3 regions of the Frankia sp. Hr75.2 genome follow, and region 2 is predicted to be linked to each of the others. Evidence: predicted binding sites of a transcription regulator. Region 2 holds the regulator's gene; each other region holds the start of a gene.
The links. The regulator LexA, encoded in region 2, represses DNA repair genes until DNA is damaged. The targets are predictions, from matches to a motif close to CGAACNNNNGTTCG.
Positions count from the first base shown of each region.

Region 1: a site for LexA is predicted at 2,143-2,156, ahead of uvrA (excinuclease ABC subunit UvrA). Genes of this name have one in related genera too.
Region 3: a site for LexA is predicted at 3,756-3,769, ahead of AC559T_RS26490 (HNH endonuclease signature motif containing protein). Genes of this name have one in related genera too.

Region 1 is NZ_CASGGV010000310.1:139,816-144,950, reverse strand. It holds gene uvrA (excinuclease ABC subunit UvrA) at 1-1,946, opposite strand, end outside; gene AC559T_RS26910 (MBL fold metallo-hydrolase) at 2,391-3,059, shown strand; gene AC559T_RS26905 (glycosyltransferase family 2 protein) at 3,124-4,173, opposite strand; gene AC559T_RS26900 (helix-turn-helix transcriptional regulator) at 4,515-5,039, shown strand; gene AC559T_RS26895 (TerC family protein) at 5,074-5,135, opposite strand, start outside.
Region 2 is NZ_CASGGV010000303.1:31,304-36,438, reverse strand. It holds gene dapF (diaminopimelate epimerase) at 1-44, shown strand, start outside; gene hflX (GTPase HflX) at 330-1,832, shown strand; gene lexA (transcriptional repressor LexA) at 1,948-2,700, opposite strand; gene AC559T_RS25120 (LysM peptidoglycan-binding domain-containing protein) at 3,622-3,867, shown strand; gene nrdR (transcriptional regulator NrdR) at 4,258-4,818, shown strand.
Region 3 is NZ_CASGGV010000310.1:38,569-43,703, reverse strand. It holds gene ypfJ (KPN_02809 family neutral zinc metallopeptidase) at 1-129, shown strand, start outside; gene ftsH (ATP-dependent zinc metalloprotease FtsH) at 277-2,256, shown strand; gene AC559T_RS26495 (FAD-dependent oxidoreductase) at 2,305-3,600, shown strand; gene AC559T_RS26490 (HNH endonuclease signature motif containing protein) at 3,802-5,135, shown strand, end outside.

The DNA of each region.
Region 1 (5,135 bases), on a different contig from region 2:
CCGGAGACGCCGGTGACCGCTACCAGGCAGCCGAGCGGGAACGACACCGTCACGTCCCGGAGGTTGTGCTCCCGGGCGCCGTGCACGGTCAGCGAGCGCGACTTCGTCGGCGCGCGGCGGATGTCGGGCACCGGGATCTGCCGCCGACCGGAGAGGTAGGCGCCGGTCATCGACTCCTCGCTGCTCAGCAGCTCCTCGACCGGGCCGGAGACGACCACCCGGCCGCCGTGCTCACCGGCCCCGGGGCCGATGTCCACCACCCAGTCGGCGGCACGGATCGTGTCCTCGTCGTGTTCCACGACGATCAGCGTGTTGCCGAGATCGCGCAGCCGGACGAGGGTCTGGATGAGGCGGCGGTTGTCCCGCTGGTGGAGGCCGATCGACGGCTCGTCGAGCACGTAGAGCACGCCGACCAGCCCCGAGCCGATCTGGGTGGCGAGGCGGATCCGCTGGGCCTCCCCACCGGCGAGCGTGCCGGCGGAACGGTTCAGGGACAGGTAGTCGAGGCCGACGTCCAGCAGGAAGGCGAGCCGCGCGTCGATCTCCTTGAGGACCCGCCCGGCGATGGCCTGCTCCCGCTCGCTGAGCTCGACGCCGCGCAGGAATGCCGCGCATTCCCCGATCGACATCCCGGAGACCTCGGCGATGGAGCGGCCGCCGAGCGTGACGGCCAGCGACTCCGGTTTGAGCCGGGCGCCCCGGCATGCCGGGCAGGGCACGTCGCGCATGTAGCCCTCGTAGCGCTCGCGGCTGCTGTCGGACTCGGCGTCCGAGTGGCGGCGACGCAGGAAGGCCATCACGCCCTCGAAGGACGTGTAGTAGGAGCGCTTGCGACCGTAGCGGTTCGTGTAGCCGACGTGGATCTCGGTCTCGCCGCTGCCGTGCAGGATCGCCTTGCGGGCGCGCTCCGGCAGCCCCTCCCACGGGGTGTCCATCCGGAAGCTGAGGTCCTCGCTGAGCGCCGTCAGCAGCCGCTCGAAGTACTCCTTGTTGTGCCCGCCGGCCCACGGTTGGATCGCGCCCTCGGCGAGCGAGAGCGTCGGGTCGGGCACGACGAGGTCGGGGTCGACCTCCTTGCGAGTTCCCAGACCCGAACACTCCTGGCAGGCCCCGAACGGCGAGTTGAACGAGAACGACCTCGGCTCCATCTCCTCGAAGGAGAGGTCGTCGTACATGCAGGCCAGGTGCTCGGAGTACATCCGCTCGCGGTCGGGGTCGGCCGGATCCCGGTCGACGAAGTCGAGCAGCACCAGGCCGCTGCCGAGCTTGAGCGCCGTCTCGATCGAGTCGGTGAGGCGGCGCTTGGCCGACTCCTTCGCCGCGAGCCGGTCGACCACGACCTCGATCGTGTGCTTGCGCTGCTTCTCGAGCTTGGGGCGCTCGGTGAGCGCCACGACGGTGCCGTCCACCCGGACCCGGGCGAAGCCGGAGCTCTGCAGCTCGGCGAAGAGGTCGGCGTACTCGCCCTTGCGGCCACGGACGACCGGCGCCAGGACCTGGAAGCGGGTGCCCTCGGGGAGCTCCAGGAGCCGGTCGACGATCTGCTGCGGGGTCTGCCGGGCGATCGGGCGGCCGCACTTCGGGCAGTGCGGGTGGCCGACCCGCGCGTACAGCAGCCGCAGGTAGTCGTAGACCTCGGTGATCGTGCCCACCGTCGAGCGCGGGTTGCGCGAGGTCGACTTCTGGTCGATCGAGACCGCGGGTGACAGGCCCTCGATGAAGTCGACGTCCGGCTTGTCCATCTGGCCGAGGAACTGGCGGGCGTAGGCCGAAAGTGACTCGACGTACCGGCGCTGCCCCTCGGCGAAGATCGTGTCGAAGGCGAGGCTCGACTTGCCCGAGCCCGACAGCCCGGTGAAGACCACCAGGCCGTCCCTGGGCAGGTCGAGATCGACGTCACGAAGGTTGTGCTCACGTGCTCCGCGGACGACAAGACGGTCAGCCATCGTCAGGTCCCTCGTGGTCTTCGGTCGGGTGGGGGTGACAGTCGGATACAGGTGACAGTCAGGTTTGGGTGACATCAGGTGTGGGGGACAACTGTCGCGGCCTGCGGCAGGCATGCTACGGACGGGTTTGCGGCCCGTTACGCGGCCCCGCGGGCAGGCGCCGCGCCCTGGGCCCGGCTCCGCAGCGGCACCGGATCAAACGCGCGTTCGAACACGACCGACGCTACACGCCCGGGCCGACGTGCCCGCACACGGCGGTGCCCGGCTCCGCGCAGGGGAACCCCGCGGGCCACATCCTTGTTCCGTCGAGGACACACGGCGGTCACGCCGATCAGAATGGATGCGCTCCGCGGATCATTCCACGCCGCCCGGCCGCCACCACGGCGGTCCGGCCACGGACGGATCCGCGCGGACCAGTCCACGGAGAGATCGAGGAGAACCGTGATGAACATCGGCGCCGGATACACGGGCGAGGTCACCGTCGGCGGGCCGGCGGACACCCGCGAGCTCCCGGACCTCACGATCACCAAGGTGGCGGTCGGCCCGTTCGACAACAACTGCTATCTCCTGCGCTGCGCCGCCACCGGCGAGCAGCTGCTCGTCGACGCGGCGAACGAGACCGACACGCTGCTACGCCTCGTCGGCGACAGCGGGTTGGCCACCGTGGTGACGACCCACCGGCACGCCGACCACGTCCAGGCGCTCGAGGAGGTCGTCGCCGCGACCGGGGCCCGCACCGTGGCGCACCCGCTCGACGCGCCCGCCATCCCGGTCCCGACGATGGACCCGGTCGTCGACGGCGACGAGGTGCACGTCGGCGAGGTCACGCTGCGGGTCGTGCACCTCGTCGGGCACACGCCCGGCTCCGTGGCCCTGCTCTACGACCAGGACGGCGACGCCCCGCACCTGTTCACCGGCGACTGTCTGTTCCCCGGCGGCCCAGGGAACACCTTCGGGGACGCCGCCGCCTTCGCCACCCTGATGGACGGCCTCGAGGCCAAGGTGTTCGGTCCGCTGCCCGACCGGACATGGATCTACCCGGGCCACGGAAAGGACACAACACTCGGCGCCGAGCGCCCGCACCTGGCCGAGTGGCGCTCCCGCGGCTGGTGAGACGGCGATCGGTCGCACCCGGCCCGGCGGTCAGCCGTATCTGACAGTCGGCTGTATCTGACAGTCAGCGGTACCCGGCGGTCACCTGTGGCGACCGGTCCGCGCGGGACGTGCGGGACGCCCGGGGCGCCGGCACCTGCCCGGGCGCGGCGGTGTCCATCCGACCCAGGTCACGGCGGGTGGCGACCGGAACGGCCCGCCAGCGGGACTGGGTGGCGGGCTCCCAGCGAGGCTGGACCAGCCCCGTCGCGACGCCGGACAGGATCCTCGACGCGCGCAGCGCGTCGTGGGTCCGGCCGGTCGCGAGCTTGCGCAGCGCCAGCGCCGCCAGCTGCGCCACGTGGACGGCGAGCCAGCCCCGCCCGAGCGTGTCGCCGTGGCGCCGCGCGTAGATGGCGGCCGAACGGCCGAGTTCGGCGTACATCAGGCCGGCGCGGCCGACGGTCCCGCCGCCGACGTGGGTGACATGGCAGCAGTCGTCGATCCACGCGATGCGGCCACCGGACGCGTGCAGCCGGGCGAAAAGGTCCGTTTCCTCATAGTACATCCAGTAGGACGGGTCGAAACCGCCCATCCGGAGGAACTCCTGGGTACGGATCGCGAAGAACGCCCCGACGGGATAGCAGAGCTCGGGCCAGCGTTCCACCGCGGCGGCCTCACCGCGCACCGCCGTGTACGCATTCGTACGGATACTCGGAAGCACCGCCGTGCTCCGGCCGGAGAGGCCGGTCTCGGCCTGCACCGGGAAACCCACCACGTCCGCGTCGGCGGGTATCGAACCGAGGATATCGGGAAGCAGGTCCCTGGTCCGCTCAGGCATGGTCACGTCGCTGTTCACGACGAGCAGCCACTCGGGCGGGGACGCGGGCCGCGGCTCCTGCGCCGGGCCGGGGCGCAGCGCACGGAGCACGGCGATGTTCACAGCCGTGCCATATCCGACATTCCCGTGCCCCTCGTACAGCTCAACGCCCGCGGGCAGGTCTTCGTGCACTGTGCCGGGCCGGTTCTCGACCAGCGCGACCCGGCAGCCGGTAACCCCGGCCAGGGTCGCCAGAAGACAGTGGAGCTGGGGTGATCCACCATAGGAGACAACAACGGCCAGAAGGTTATGCATAGTCCGCCTTGAAGGAGAAACAGAGGGATTCGGGAAGCTCGGACGATCCCGGCAGCCTCAAAACACTAACGCGAGCGCCACACTGTCGCCCACATGACAATCGGCGCGTCGCCGAGTCATCAATTCGTATTAATAATAGGTAGCTCTCGTCGGCCGGTACGCCGCTGCCGGACCATGCCCGAGCGGGGGCGGCCGGCGCTCCACCTGAAGCGTGTTGCGCCAGCAGCGCAGGGGCTGGCTCGGCCAACTCGCTTCGACGGTCCGCGGACCCGGTCGGGCCGACCTCGCCCCGGCGGGTGATCGGCGGGCAACGGAGACATCGCCGTGGCACCGTGTTTGCCATGGTCCGCGCCCTGCTGCCGCCGGTGGCCCTCACCGAGACGCAGGCCGCGGCAGTGATGGCGGCGCTGGCCGCGCTCCAGGACGGGCCGTTCGCCGCTGACGCCGCCGACGCGCTGGGCGCCGTCCTCGACGCGCTGGGCGTGACCGGCACGGCCGCCCGCGAGGAGCTCACCGAAAAGGCACGGCGGATCGGCACGGACCCGGTCCGCGCCCCGCGGGGGCCGGTGGCCACCGTTGTCGAGGCGGCTCTGCTCGACGGAGTCGTCATCACGATCGACTACGTCGACGCCGCCGGCGCGGTCAGCGAGGGACGTCCGGTGGAGCCCCGGCTGATCGGTTTCACCGGGGGCCACTGGTACCTGTTCGCGTGGTGCCTGCGCCGGGGCGGCCCACGCTGCTTCCGGTGGGACCGGATCACGCGCGCGGAGGCGACGCGGACCCCGGTCCAGGAACGCGACACGATCGCGGCCTTCGGGATCCCGCCCACCGGGACCCACCCCGCTCCCGCCCGTCGACCCGCCTGAACCGGGTCCGCCTCGCCGGCGGCGGCTAGCGTCCCTAGTCCGCCGCGTTGGCCGCCGGTGCGTCGGCCCGGGTGTCCGTGCCGGTCACCAGACGAC
Region 2 (5,135 bases):
CTCCCGCGGGCGAGCGGCGTCCGAGCGTTGTCGGGGCCGGCTGAGCGCGGCCGGGGCAGGCAGGGCGAAGTCCCTCGATCTCCCTCGGGGACCCGTAGCGCGTGGGTGCGCCCGGGCGTCGGGCCGGGTGCCCGCCTCAGGTCCGCCGATGTCGTCCGGTGGCGGGCGCCGTCCGGTAAAGGGTTCGCGATCGCGGGTACGCCGTGTCACCCTGGGGATGACGGTGTTTCATCGGCCGGGCGAACCCGGCTGATGGGGCGAAAGAGTGCCGTCCCGGCCGGGGCGGACTGGAATGACGCGGTCACCGTGCCGCGTTGAGAACGGATGGTATGAGTCTTCGCGCTGACGCCGCTGTGGCGTCCACCCGGCATCTGAAACTGCACTCGGGCGAAAACGACGGCCACGAGGGTCGTGACGGTCGCGCCGGCACCGCGCTCGCCCTGGCCGAGGCCGACGGGTTCTCGTTCTTCGACGAGGAGGGCGACGGGCTCGACCTGGAGGACCGTGGCGCGCTGCGCCGTGTCCCGGGCCTCACCACCGAGCTCGAGGACGTCACCGAGGTCGAGTACCGCCAGCTCCGGCTGGAACAGGTCGTTCTGATCGGGGTGTGGACGTCGGGCTCGCAGGTCGAGGCCGAGGCGTCCATGGCGGAGCTGGCCGCGCTCGCCACCACCGCCGGCTCGGTCGTGCTCGACGCGCTCGTGCAGCGCCGGGACAGGCCCGACGCAGCGACCTTCGTGGGCTCCGGCAAGGCCAAGGAGCTCGCCGAGATCGTACTGGCGACCGGCGCGGACACGGTGATCTGCGACGGCGAGCTGACCCCCGGCCAGCTGCGCCAGCTCGAGGAGGTCGTCAAGGTCAAGGTGATCGACCGGACGGCGCTGATCCTCGACATCTTCGCCCAGCACGCGACGTCGCGCGAGGGCAAGGCGCAGGTCGAGCTCGCCCAGCTGCAGTACATGCTGCCGAGGCTGCGCGGCTGGGGTGAGTCGATGTCCCGGCAGGCCGCCAGCGGCGGCCGGGCGCCGATCGGTACCCGTGGCCCCGGTGAGACGAAGATCGAGACGGACCGTCGCCGGCTGCGCGCGCGCATCACCAAGCTGCGCCGAGAGCTCACCGGGATGGCCACCGTCCGGGCGACCAAGAGGTCGTCACGCCGCCGCGGTGCCGTTCCCGCCGTCGCGATCGCCGGCTACACCAACGCCGGCAAGTCGTCGCTGCTCAACCGACTGACCGGGGCGGGCGTACTGGTCGAGGACGCGCTGTTCGCGACCCTCGACCCGACGGTGCGCCGGGCCACGCTGCCCGACGGCCGGATCTTCACCCTGGCCGACACGGTCGGCTTCGTGCGCCACCTGCCGCACCAGATCGTCGAGGCGTTCCGCTCGACGCTCGAGGAGGTGGTGGACGCCGACCTCGTCCTGCACGTCGTCGACGGTTCGGCCCCGGACCCGATGGGGCAGATCTCGGCCGTGCGCGAGGTGCTCGCCGAGATCGACGCGGCCGGGGTGCCCGAGCTCATCGTGGTCAACAAGGTGGACGCGGTCGACCCGACCACGCTCGCCGTCCTGCGTCAGGCGGTGCCGGACGCCATCTTCGTCTCGGCGCGGTCCGGGGCGGGGCTGCAGGAGCTGGTGGAGGCGCTCTCGGCGCGGATACCGCACCCGGAGGTCGAGATGTCCCTGCTGGTGCCCTACACCCGGGGCGATCTCGTCTCCCGCATCCACCAGATCGGCGAGGTGCTTCGAGTTGAGCACACCGGCAAGGGCACCGAGGTCGCCGCGCGCGTGCCCGTGGGCCTGGCCGCCGAGCTGGAGCCGTTCCGCGCCTGACGGCCCTGCCTGAACACCAGCCCCGACGGAACACCGCGAGCTGAACACCGCACCGGTCAGACGCCTGACGTCTGACCGGTGCCTGGCCTGCCCGGTGCCGGCCGCGTGCCGGGGATCAGACCCGGCGCATCACCGCCACGATGCGGCCGAGGATGGTCGCGTCCTCGGCCGGGATGTCGGAGAAGGCCGGGTTCTCCGGCGCCAGCCACACCCGGCCGTCGCGCTGCCGGAACCGCTTGACCGTGGCCTCCCCATCGATCATCGCCGCGACGATCTCGCCGTTGTCCGCCACCGGCTGCTGCCGGACGACGACGAAGTCGCCGTCACAGATGGCGGCATTGATCATCGACTGGCCGACCACCTTGAGCAGGAACAGAGTTCCCTCGCCGACGATCTCCTTCGGCAGCGGGTAGACGTCCTCGATCGCCTGCTCGGCGAGGATCGGCCCACCGGCGGCGATCCGCCCCACCAGGGGGACGTAGGTGGGCGTGCCGGCCTCCAGCGCCGTGGTCTCGGCGGGTGCGCCGGCCGCCGCCGCGGCACCCGCGCGGGAACGCCCGCCGGCCTTCGCGCCGCCGATCGGAAGCACCTCCATCGCCCGCGGCCGGTTCGGGTCGCGCCGGAGGAACCCCTTCTCCTGCAGCACCTTGAGCTGGTGTGCCACGCTGCTGGTGCTGGTCAGGCCGACAGCCTCGCCGATCTCCCGGACGCTCGGCGGGTATCCACGCCGCTCCACCGCGGACCGGATGACCTCGAGCACCTTCTTCTGCCGCTGCGTCAGGCCCGAGGCGTCCGCGGGGCTGTCGGGAAAATCCCGGACGTTGCCACGGGTGTCACCTCGGCGGGTACCCCGTTCCTGGCTGGTCATCGCTTACCGCTCTCCTGTCGATGCTTCCGCGCGGCGGATGGTGCCACCGGCGGCTGCCAAGGACCGGGTGGTCGACGGCCCGGCTCCGCCAACACCCACCCGGTCGTTCCAATGCTTTGTCCGATTAGTAACTTTTGATCGGTTCGGCTGATCGGTTTGGCAGGGTCCTTCGTGCTCGGTTCATCTCGCACGATCGTCCACAACTGATCGTCCTTGACGGTAGTCGGCCGGTCGCCGAATCTCAAACGTCTGTTCGAGCGTGTCGGGGGAAGTGTGCGTGGCGGCCGTGTAAGAATCGCTCAGGCGTTCGATCGAACGAGTGTTCGCGCCTGGGAGGTTGGCATGACCGACGGTGGCGGTGCGGCCGGTGGGAATGCGTCAGTTCGGCGGGGTCACCCGGTGTCCCGCAGCTGCGCGCTGCGGCAGGGTGCGCAGGTCGCGACGGGTGCGCGGGGGGCACGCGGCGTGCGTGGAGCCGCGGTGGGCGGAGTCGCCGTCCGTGGCCGCGGGGTGCGGGGGGTGGCGGTGCGCGGCATGGGCCGCGTGCCGGTAGGGCGCCCGGTTCGCTCTCGTGGCGCCCGATGTGGTCTCTCGGGGGCTGCTCCGGCCGCCACGGTGCCGCCCGGTGAGTCCAGGCGGGGCGGTGAGCGGCGATCCGGGGCGTCCGTCATCGAGATGCCCGGCATGTGGTGGCGTGAGGCAGCCGTCGGGCTGGTCGCGGCCGGGTCGGCCGCCGCGGCGCCCGGGCCGCGTCCTGGGCCGAGTGGGCAGTCCCAGCCCCAGCGTCCCCGGCCTCAGCCCCACGCCCGGCCTGAGGCTCGACCTCGACCTCGGGCCGGGTCCCGGTCGCGGGCCGGTGGGCGGGGGAGGTCGGGTGCGCGGCCGCCGCTGCGGCTGACCAGGCGCGGCCGCATCGTCGTGGTGGCGCTGGCGAGCACGCTCCTCGGCCTTGTCTTCTCGTTGGTGCTGGTGACGGCGTCACAGGCGTTCACCGGCGTCCCGGTGAGCTACCGGACGCACGTCGTGCGGTCCGGGGAGACACTCTGGGAGATCGCCCACGAGGCCGCCCCCGAGGCCGACGCCCGCGACACCGTCCGCGGGCTCATGACCCTGAACGGCCTCGACACGGTGACGCTCATGCCCGGTCAGGAGCTCCGGCTCCCCTGACCCGGCTTTCCTGCTGCGGCCCCGACGCCCCGATAGCTCGGCGGCCCGGCATGCCCGGGGCTTTCGGTGCGTCAGGTGTTGCGGCTGCCCCACCGAGGGCACGTCCGGCTGGTGTCACCGCCTGTCGTGGCCCCGGCGCGGGCTGGCGAGAACACACCTGAGGACCACATGCGCCGGAGGGGCCGGTGTCGGATCTGTCGGGGGTGTGCGCTACGGTGGACACAACATCTTGTAGTTGCAGCACCGCAAGTCATCCACAGGTTGTTACACAGGTAATCCACAGGGCCTTGACCGTCTGTCCGCAGGGCCGCCGGTCGAGGTGACGGAACCCAGTCGGACGCACCCCGCGGGCGGCAGTGTCAGCCTGCCCGGGGTGGAGGGGAGCGGACCATGCGGTGCCCTTTCTGCCGGCATCCCGACAGCCGTGTCGTCGACAGCAGGGAGGCCGAGGAAGGCGCCGCGATCCGGCGCCGGCGGTCGTGTCCGGCCTGTGGCCGTCGGTTCACGACCATGGAGGAGGCCTCCTTGCGGGTCCGTAAGCGCAGCGGGGCCACCGAGCCCTTCAGCCGCGCGAAGGTGATCGTGGGAGTGCGCAAGGCGTGCCAGGGCCGCCCCGTCCGGTCGGACGATCTGGCGCTGCTGGCGGAGCGGGTCGAGGAGACGGTGCGTTCCTCGGGCTCCGCGGAGGTGGCCGCCGAGGATGTCGGCCGAGCGATCCTCGGCCCCCTCCGGGAGTTGGACGAGGTGGCCTACCTCCGCTTCGCCTCCGTCTACCTGGCGTTCGAGTCGCTCGGCGACTTCGAGGCGGCGATCGCGGCCCTGCGTGCCGAGTCGGCTGGCGGCGGTGAGTCGCCCGTCGCCGGGAAGCCGACCGCGATGCCGGCGGCCACCGGGGCCTCGGCTGTCGTCGTTCCGGTGACCACGGGCCCACGGGCGGCGGCCGGCCCCTGACGTACCGGCCCGAGGTCCCGGAACCGGGATCCGGGCGTCCATGAGTGACCCAGCCTGATCCGCGCCGGCCTCACGAACCCGGGCAGGTGGGCCGCCTGCCGCCTGCCGGCTCCGGCATCGCGGGCCGGGAGCGGGGGAGGCGTCGAGGCGCGGTCCGGCGAGCGTCCAGGTCCGTGTAACGACCTGGAATGGAACCAGCCTGGAGCCGTGTCGGTGCGGAGCCGGAGCCACACCGGTCTCGGAGCCGCGGTGGTCCGTGTACTGCGCGAGGCCACGGGAGCCGCCCGCGGCGCACGTAATACAGGCATCGGCGCATG
Region 3 (5,135 bases), on a different contig from region 2:
CAGGCCTCGGCCGGCGGCCGCGTCGACCCGGAGTCGTGGACCCACGGCTCGGCGGAGCAGCGAAGTGAGGCCTTCCTGAACGGCTACCGGGGCGCCTCGATGGCGGCGTGCGACACCGTCCCGGCCTGAGTCGGCACGGCGCGTCCCCGCGACGGGACGTCCGCCCGACCCGATACATCGCAGCAGAAATCGCTGATAGAAAGGGCGAATGGGCGTCAATTCACCGGCTGCCAGCAGCCGGTATCCGGACCGATCTGTGGACGCCAGGAGAAGATCGTGATCTCCCGTGTGAGCATCGGCCATATTCATGCCTCCGCGCCGGCGAAATCCGGGCCGCCGAAGGACACTCCCCCGAAACCCGCGCCGCCGCCGATGCCGGGCTGGCGCAGGTTCCTCATCCCGGTCGGGCTGCTCGTCACGGTGATGCTGCTGATCGCTCCGAGCCTGTTCGCCACCCAGCCGGATTCGCTGACCTACTCCGATTTCGTGGGTCGAGTCGACAGCGGCGTGGTGCGCTCGGTCACCATCGACGACCGCGGTGGTGTCGACGGCACGCTGACCGACGGCACTGACTTCACCACCCAGATCCCCACCGCACTCGACACAACCGCGCTCGAACGTCAGCTCGCCGCCAAGAAGGTGCAGATCACGGCCACCAGGACGGGCACGTCGTTCTGGTCGGTGGTGCTGAGCTTCCTCCCGCTGCTGCTCCTGATCGGTTTCTTCGTGTGGTCCGGCCGCATGGCCCGGCGCCAGCTCTCCGGCGGCGGCGCGCTCGGAATGTTCAGCCGCTCCCGAGCGAAGATCACCGAGGCGGACCGGCCGGAGACCCGCTTCAGTGACGTTGCCGGCTACGAGGGTGCGAAGCAGGAGATCAGCGAGGTCGTCGACTTCCTGCGCAATCCCGACCAGTATCTTGAGGTCGGCGCACACGGCCCGCGCGGCGTGCTGATGGTCGGCCCGCCCGGCACCGGCAAGACCCTGCTCGCGCGCGCCGTCGCCGGCGAGGCCGAGGTGCCGTTCCTCTCGATCACCGGCTCGGGCTTCGTCGAGATGTTCGTCGGTGTCGGCGCATCCCGGGTGCGGGACCTCTTCACCGAGGCTCGCAAGCGGGCGCCGTCCATCATCTTCATCGACGAGATCGACGCCATCGGCGGCCGGCGCGGCTCCAGCGCGTTCGGCGGGTCCAACGACGAGCGCGAGCAGACGCTGAACCAGCTCCTCGCCGAGATGGACGGGTTCGAGTCCACGTCGGGCGTGGTCGTCCTCGCCGCCACGAACCGCCCCGAGACCCTTGACCACGCGCTGCTGCGCCCGGGTCGGTTCGACCGCCAGGTCACGGTGCCGCTGCCGACCCAGTCCGAACGGGCCGAGATCCTCGCCGTGCACACCCGTGGCAAGGCACTCACCGATGACGCCGACCTCACCCGGATCGCCCGGGGCACGCCCGGATTCTCCGGCGCGGACCTGGCCAGCCTCGTCAACGAGGCGGCGATCAACGCCGTCCGCGACGGACGTTCGGTGGTCAGCGCCGCCGATCTCGACGCCGCACGTGACCGCATTCTCCTCGGACGGCGCGATGCCTCGAACGCCCTGCTCCCGGACGAGAAGCGGTCCGTCGCCGTGCACGAGTCGGGCCATGCCCTGGTGGCGGCGCTCTGCGACGACGCCGACCCGGTCTCGAAGGTGACCATCCTTCCCGCAGGCATGGCGCTCGGCGTCACCCAGCAGCTCCCCGAGGCCGAGCGGCACCTCTACTCCGAGGCCTATCTGCTGGACAGCCTGGCCGTGCGGCTCGGCGGTCGGGCGGCCGAGCTGGTGGTGTTCGGCCACGGCTCCACCGGTGCCTCGAACGACCTGGCCGGCGCGACCCAACTCGCCACCCGGATGGTGCGTGAGTTCGGGCTGTCGGAGGAGATCGGACCGGTGGGCTACTCGTCCGACGGGCCCAACTTCCTCGGCGGGGACGACCTCATGGCCCGCCCCTACTCGGAGCAGACGCAACGAGTGATCGACGCCGAGGTGGCACGGCTGCTGCGGGAGGCTCAGGCGCGAGCCATCGACCTGCTGCGCATGCATCGGAACGCACTCGACGCCCTGACTGCGCGCCTGCTGGAACGGGAGACCATCGACGGCACAGTGGTAGAGGAGCTCGCCGCCGCGTCGATGGCGAGCTTCACGCGCAGCCCGAACGGAGACGGCTCGGGGGAAGGTCCGGACGGCGGCATCCCACCGCAGATCTCCCTGCAGACCTGATCCCCCTGGACCGCGCTCGGATCCCGAGGCAGTGGGTACTGCATCTGCATGATGCCTGACGCCGCAGGCCCCGCGTTCGACGTGTGTGTGGTGGGCGCAGGCCCGGCCGGGATGATGCTCGGCCTGTTGCTCGCCCGCGACGGCCTCGAGACCTGCGTGTTGGAGAAGCACGCCGACTTCCTGCGCGACTTCCGCGGGGACACCGTGCACCCGTCCACGCTCGATCTGCTGGATTCGATCGGCCTTGGCGAACGCGTGCGCGACCTGCCCGGACGCCAGGTCACCGGGCTGAGATTCAGCTTCGCGGACGGGACCTACCAGGTCGCCGACTTCTCCCGGCTGCGGGTGAGTCATCCCTACATTTACTTCGTCCCGCAGTGGGACCTGCTGGAGATGCTCGCGCAGGCCGGCGCCGACATTCCGACCTTCACGCTGCTGCGTGAGCACGAGGTGACCGGCCTTGTCCGGGATGGCGATCGGGTGGTGGGCGCCGAGGCTCGGACCACCCAGGGCCGCCGGGTGGTGCGGGCGCGTCTCACGGTCGGTGCCGACGGCCGCGGATCTGTCGTCCGCGCGTCGCTTGGCCTGCCACTGCGACGTTTCGGCGCTCCGATGGATGTGTTGTGGTTCCGGCTCCCACGCCGGGCGAGTGACGGGGATGGCCTCGGCGGCCTGGTCGGCCCGGGACGGATGCTCATCCGCATCGATCGGGGCAGCTACTGGCAGACCGCCTATCTGATCCGCAAGGGCGGATACGACGCCGTGCACGCGGCGGGACTCGACCGCCTCCGCGACAACGTCGCGACGCTCGCTCCGGACCTCGCCGACCGGGTCGATGAGATCAGAAGCTGGGAGGACGTCCACCTGCTGAGGGTGCAGGTCGACCGGGTGCGGCGCTGGCACGCTCCCGGCGCACTGCTCATAGGGGACGCCGCTCACGCGATGTCGCCGATCGGCGGGGTCGGGATCAATCTGGCGATCCAGGACGCGGTCGCCGCGGCACGTATCCTCCGTGCGCCCCTGCTCGCCGGCCGGGGCACCGGAACCGCACCACCGCCCGGGCGGCTGGCCGCGGTACAGCGTCGCCGCACGCCACCGACCATCCTCACCCAGCTTGCGCAGCGGGTCGCCCAACGAGGGTTGCTGCGCCCGGTGCTGGAGGCCGGCGACAAGCCGGTCACGGCGCCCATGCCGGTCCGGCTCCTCGCCCGGATACCGGCCGCCCAGCGCGTGCTCGCCCGTGCGGTCGGCGTCGGGCTCCGACCCGAGGCGGTCGGACAGGCCGCACCACACACCGCGGCGGAGAACGTCTCCCGTGCAGCCACCAACGAGAGTGATCGTTAGCCACTGAAGAAGCAAAAGAATTTGCCTGTCTTTGTAATCCATATAATTCATCTACTTATTTCCATTCACCCACGAAACGACCCACCCACAGATCAGGTCACCCTCGGGACGACTCGCCCGAACCCTTGCCAGCAGAGCCGACCCTACCCTAGGATCGAACGCATGTTCGAAGAATTTCACTGACGGTGGGCGGTGAACCTGATGGATCAGTTCGACAGCTCCATGACCCGGGCGTCGACGGCAGCGGGTATGGATTCCGAACCGCAGCGATCAGACGTCTCGTTCGACCTGGTGGACGCGCTCCACACGGTCCTGGCCGAGGCAATCGCGGCAACCGGCGCCGGAACCGCGAGGAGCGACCTGGATCAGGCCACGCCCTTCTTGCGGCGATTCTGTCATCGTGTCGACAGGTATCGCACCAAGTTAAAGGTGCTCGGCTGGCTTCAGGCAGGAATGATGGAGGATCTATCGGCCATCACTCATATGAATCCACCGCGCGAGGCGGCGACCGGGACTTTTGACGAGCTTGCTCCGGAGGACGTGGCGATCGAGGTCGGCGCCTCCGCCACCTCGGTGGCGCGAGACATGACCTACGCGCGCACGATCACGGATCGGCTCCCCCGCGCGTTGACGACACTGAAAAACGGGGCAATTGATCTATCTCGGTTGAGATCCCTGGAACGCGCCGTTCGCCCGTTGGATGACGAACTGGCGGCCGCCGTGGAGAGGCGCGTGCTGGAAGGCGGGCCACGTCCCACTCAGGGAGCCTTCGCCGATGCGTGCCGACGCACGGTCCAGCGGATCGACCCCGACGGCTCGGCGGAGCGGGCCCGTACACGAAGAGCCGCGCGACGGGTCTGGGTTCGTCCCGGCGAGGAGGGCAGCAGCACGCTGTCCGCGTTGCTCCCGGCGGAGGAGGCAGACGCCTGCTACCGGCGAGTCGACCAGGTGACCCGCGAGATCGTCGCCGCCCGGGATACCCACGACGAACGGACGACGGACCAGATCCGGGCCGACGTCGTCGTCGACCTGCTCACCGGACGAGCCGAGCACGGCCGGCCGTTCTCCTGCGACGTCCAGGTGGTCGTGCCCGTGACCACACTGCTCGGCATATCGTCGGAGCCCGGTGAGATCCCAGGTGTCGGCACCATCCCCGGAGCGGTCGCCCGCGAGATGGCCGCTCGGCCAGGGTCGACCTGGCGGCGACTCCTGACCGACCAGCGCGGCGTCCTCCTCGACGTCTCCGACCGCCGGCACCCCACCCCGGCGCAGGTACGTCACGTGCGCGCGCGCGACCGCACCTGCCGCATGCCCGGGTGCGCCCGGCGCGCGATCCACTGCGAGCTCGACCACACCGTCCCCGACGCCGTGGGCGGCCGGACAGCGCTGGACAATCTGGGCCTTCCGTGTCGACGACATCACCGCATGCGCCACCGCAGTGGCTGGCAGATCAGCCAGCCACGTGAGGGTGTCTTCGAGTGGACCACGACACTGGGCAGAAGGATCACGGTCACCCCGCCGCCCTATCTCGAGCC